One region of the Paenibacillus sp. B46(2026) genome, then DNA from elsewhere that is predicted to be linked to it. Evidence: predicted binding sites of a transcription regulator. Region 1 holds the regulator's gene; the other holds the start of a gene.
The links. The regulator NrdR, encoded in region 1, represses ribonucleotide reductase genes. The targets are predictions, from matches to a motif close to AACACNATATATNGTGTT.

Region 1 (2,205 bases):
GGAATCTGTCCGATCAATTCGATGGCAATGAAGCGGTGATGATCGCCGCTTATAACGCGGGTCCGGGCAAAGTGAACAGTTGGCTTAGAGATGGTGTATGGGATGGCTCGTTCGATACGGTGAAGGATATTCCGTTTGGTGAGACGCGTCACTATGTACAAAGGGTCATTTACTATTATAATCAGTATGTAAAGATTTATAATACGTTCTGAGTATATAAGTAGAAGCACAGAGCAGGCCGGTTGTTCACCGGCCGCTCCATGCTCCTCTGTGTAGCGTATTACGATGCAGATATTAATGGTATTGACCTGCCAATTGCTGTTCTGCAATTGTTACCAGACGCTTCGTGATGTATCCACCGATCGAACCGTTCTCGTAAGAAGTCATGTTACCTTGGTATCCGTCTTGTGGGATGCTGATTCCGAGTTCTTGGGCAACTTCAAATTTCATTTGCTCGAGTGCTGCGGAAGCTCTAGGTGCCACCAGGTTGTTGGAGTTACCGTTGCTTTGTGCCATTGCTGTTCACCTCCTCGCGGGTTGGTAAAAGTATTATGTGTCGGCAATGCGATTTTCATTACAAGGTCAGTACAGGGAATATGTGGTAAAAAGTAAAACATGGGAAGTGATCTGATTTGAAATGTCCTTATTGCGGTTACATGGGTACCAAAGTGCTTGATTCGCGTCCGGCAAACGAAGCGAAATCCATTCGTCGTCGCCGTGAATGTGAGCAGTGCGCCAGAAGATTTACAACGTTTGAGATGATTGAGGAAACACCCCTGATCGTCATTAAGAAAGATGGCAGCCGGGAAGAGTTCAGCCGGGACAAGATTCTCCGCGGGCTTATTCGTGCCTGTGAGAAACGTCCAGTCTCTGTTGAGACGCTGGAGATGATGGTATCTGAAGTAGAGAAGTCGCTGCGTAATACAGCAGATGCTGAGGTCGAGAGTCGCCAGATTGGTGAGCTATTGATGGAACAGCTGTTTCCAGTCGATGAAGTGGCGTATGTGCGCTTCGCTTCCGTGTATCGTCAGTTCAAAGACATCAATATGTTCATGAAAGAACTGAAATCCCTGTTGTCCAAAGACAATCTGGAGGATTAGTGAAGTGGGTAAAGGGAGAAGAGCAGTCTGGGGTTCCAGTCCGTATGTGCCAGTAAAATCGGTTGTTCTTCTCCAATCACTTTGGATCATGAAAAAGTGATTGACAGCGAAAGCTGGATTTTATATGATATAGGAGTCGCCTGTGGAACGTTGCAGTGCTGGACAAGTTATCTATTTCATATCCTGGGGCCTTAGCTCAGCTGGGAGAGCGCATCGCTGGCAGCGATGAGGTCAGGGGTTCGATCCCCCTAGGCTCCATACAGGTAATGAAGACGGGAAAGCCTTTGTGTATCAGGGGTTTTCCCGTTTTATTTTTACTGTTTATATTAAGTGGTGTTCCTGCTCACATCGTCCAACCCACCCACGGCTTTCACAGTTTCAGGCTCATGCTTCGCTAAGAAAATAAACTACATTGTAGTCTTTATGGCGTCTACATCGGACTCAACTTGAAACATTCACATAATTGAAATCGGCGGTCTGCCGTTTTTCATTGAGGATCTGGAGGTTAGCGGCGATCCGGTAGCAGTCGCATTGTTCAAGGAAGCCATTTGCGAAGTGGACGGGATCATGATTGTGAGTCCGGAATACAACACGGGAATCCCGGGGGGTGCTCAAGAACTCGCTTGACTGGGCTTCAAGACCGGCAAGGGATTCAGTTTTCATCAAAACAAGTCGGGATCATCGGTGCTACACCGGGAGGGATGGGAACCGCATACGCACAGATGCAATTGAGGCAAGTGCTGGATGCCATGAAGGCGTACGTGCTGCCGTTTCAGAAAGTGCCTATTTCACAAGTTCATGAAAAGGTTGATGTTAAGCAGCTCGCACTCACCTATGAGAAGACGAGGCAATATCTTCAGCGGTACATCCAGCACCTCTTATTCAAGCGAATACATACAATTGCTTGAATTTACTCGTTCTTTCGATGATTGTGTGCCGACTTGACATGGAGCCTCTGCAGGCATGACTTTTTGCGAAAGGGCGAAACCACAAGGGTTTCGCAAGGCGGGCTAGCCTATTATGCCTGCCCTCCATGTAAAGTCTTTGGCGTAATTTTTGCGCGCTACACTTTAAGTTTTTTCGGCTTCACGGTCCCTTGCTTGAT
Region 2 (2,205 bases), 2.7 Mb from region 1:
ATAAAGATGAAGTTCACATTCTATTGTAACGTAACCAGCTCGGAATAAAAGGGCTTAGGCTCAGAAAATGGAAAATTCAAAAGCAGAAACCAAAGAAGCGCACCTATAGCAGGTGCGCCAATTAAGATATTCCTTCATCTATCTGCTCATTTAAGGCAGCGTAATACTCAATGCATTCAACAGATCAGTTGTCTGACCGGCTTCGTCAGAACAGCATCAAAGGCTTCCGCTTCATGCAGTTCAATATGCATGCCATAGGGAACCAGGAGATGTATCCTATCCTGGATGGTAAGGTTTTCATGTCTATCTCTTAATACCAAGCTGCAGTAAGAATCTTCAAATGGAAGTTCGCTACCTTTTACAATCAATTCTTCCTTGCGATTGAATGCCTCCAGAATGACATTCGTCAAACCGTCATTCGTAGCAACAAAGATGGTATTGACCTTCAATATACCACTTAATACGTCTACAATATGGGCCGCAGCTTCCTTTATATCTTCATGGAAGCCTCTCGTAATGCCTTCTGCCGTCCCCATGATCCACCCCTCTTGTCTTAGCTGCACTATCAAATCTGTAGATCATATTGTTTAATCACGTACAAGGGTTCATCAAAAATCCGAATAGCTGTCACAATCTATACTTATATGATTAACACCGTAGCTGTATAAGAGAATCATACTTCCTACTTGTTGCCCATTTGCGGTCAAAAACAGGTCTTAAACGGATGGTTGAACAAACGAAAAATTATGGCAAATCGCCTTTTCAGATTGATCAAAGTCCATCTTGTCCGACTTCGGATATTATACTTGCAGAATAACTAGAAATTATACGCTTCCGCTCAGACTTTGGGAACCTTTATCCACAGCAATTAAAGGAAAGTCCACTTTGCCCAGTAAGTTGTGTGACCATTATCACACCCAAAAAACCACATATAGTTTATAAATGGATAATACGAATCTACATATAGTATTTAACGTGAATTGAATGATAACCAAAATCATTTTAGGAGGAACCTTACATGAACATGCTTGAGTATGCCACTCCACCGGCATCCGATCTATTATCCGACCTGGGAAGACGAATTATTGGCGCAGAAGACGCCGATACGCTGAGGGAAAATGCCAATCTGAACGGAGACTCCTTCAGCGGCAAGATGAGCAGGCTCGGTTCGGAGACCGCCAAGTGGCATGCTCTGCGTCATGTGTTGCCGGAAGAGCTTGCTCAAGCTGTGGAGAACGGGGATCTGTACGTGCACGATCTGGATCAGTATGCACTTGGAACGACCAACTGCATCTTTATCCCGTTTGACCGTCTTCTGGCTGCAGGTTTCAATACAGGTAACGGATCGGTTCGCACACCTCAGACAATCATGTCTGCCATGGCCTTGGTTGCGATCATCTTCCAGTCCCAACAGAACAGTCAATACGGCGGTGTGTCAGCCAACAAGATTGACTGGGACCTGGCTCCCTATGTACAGCGATCGTTCCGCAAACATTACCGCAAAGGCCAACGTCTCTTCGGTGAGAATGTCCTGATCGGGGATGAACAGCTTTATCTGGACAGTATCGAAGCGAAGAATCAGTGCCCGCGCGCATATGCTTTCGCCTATGAAGAGACTGAACTGGAGACAGGACAAGCTGCTGAATCACTGATTCATAACCTGAATACAATGAGCAGCCGGGCAGGTGGTCAGATTCCATTTACTTCACTGAACTATGGATTATGTACATCAGCGGAAGGTCGGTTGGTATCACGCTCGTTGCTCGAAGCAACCATCCGCGGTCTGGGTAACGGGGAGACTCCCGTGTTCCCTCAACATATTTTCCAATGTAAACAGGGGATCAATCAGGCTCAAGGCGAGCCGAACTATGATTTGTTCCGCCTCGCAGTCACCTGTTCATCCCGGCGGATGTATCCCAACTTTGTCAATGTGGATGCCTCCTTCAATCTGCCCTTCTATCATCCGGAAGATCCGGATACGATCATCGCCACCATGGGATGCCGTACACGTACACTGGCTGATCGGTTTGGACGCAATCGTCAGAGTGGTAAGGGGAATCTGTCCTTCAACACCATTAACCTGGTTAAGCTCGGCATCCGGTTTGGCATCTGCCAAGGCAGCAGAGCCGTTGCGGATCGGGCAGGATTCTACACCGCACTGGAATCCGTGATGCATAATGCTGCTAACGGTCTGTTACATCGCTA

Region 2: a site for NrdR is predicted at 954-971, ahead of AC1S8V_RS28055 (anaerobic ribonucleoside triphosphate reductase). Genes of this name have one in related genera too.

Annotation. Positions count from the first base shown of each region.
Region 1 is NZ_CM165907.1:2,150,861-2,153,065, forward strand. Features, by position in the region: gene AC1S8V_RS09860 (lytic transglycosylase domain-containing protein) at 1-212, shown strand, start outside; gene AC1S8V_RS09865 (alpha/beta-type small acid-soluble spore protein) at 295-516, opposite strand; gene nrdR (transcriptional regulator NrdR) at 633-1,100, shown strand; tRNA gene AC1S8V_RS09875 (tRNA-Ala) at 1,286-1,358, shown strand; gene AC1S8V_RS09880 (NAD(P)H-dependent oxidoreductase) at 1,599-1,727, shown strand; gene AC1S8V_RS09885 (NADPH-dependent FMN reductase) at 1,724-2,008, shown strand; gene AC1S8V_RS09890 (IS3 family transposase) at 2,164-2,205, opposite strand, start outside.
Region 2 is NZ_CM165907.1:6,343,548-6,345,752, forward strand. Features, by position in the region: gene AC1S8V_RS28050 (hypothetical protein) at 177-536, opposite strand; gene AC1S8V_RS28055 (anaerobic ribonucleoside triphosphate reductase) at 1,019-2,205, shown strand, end outside.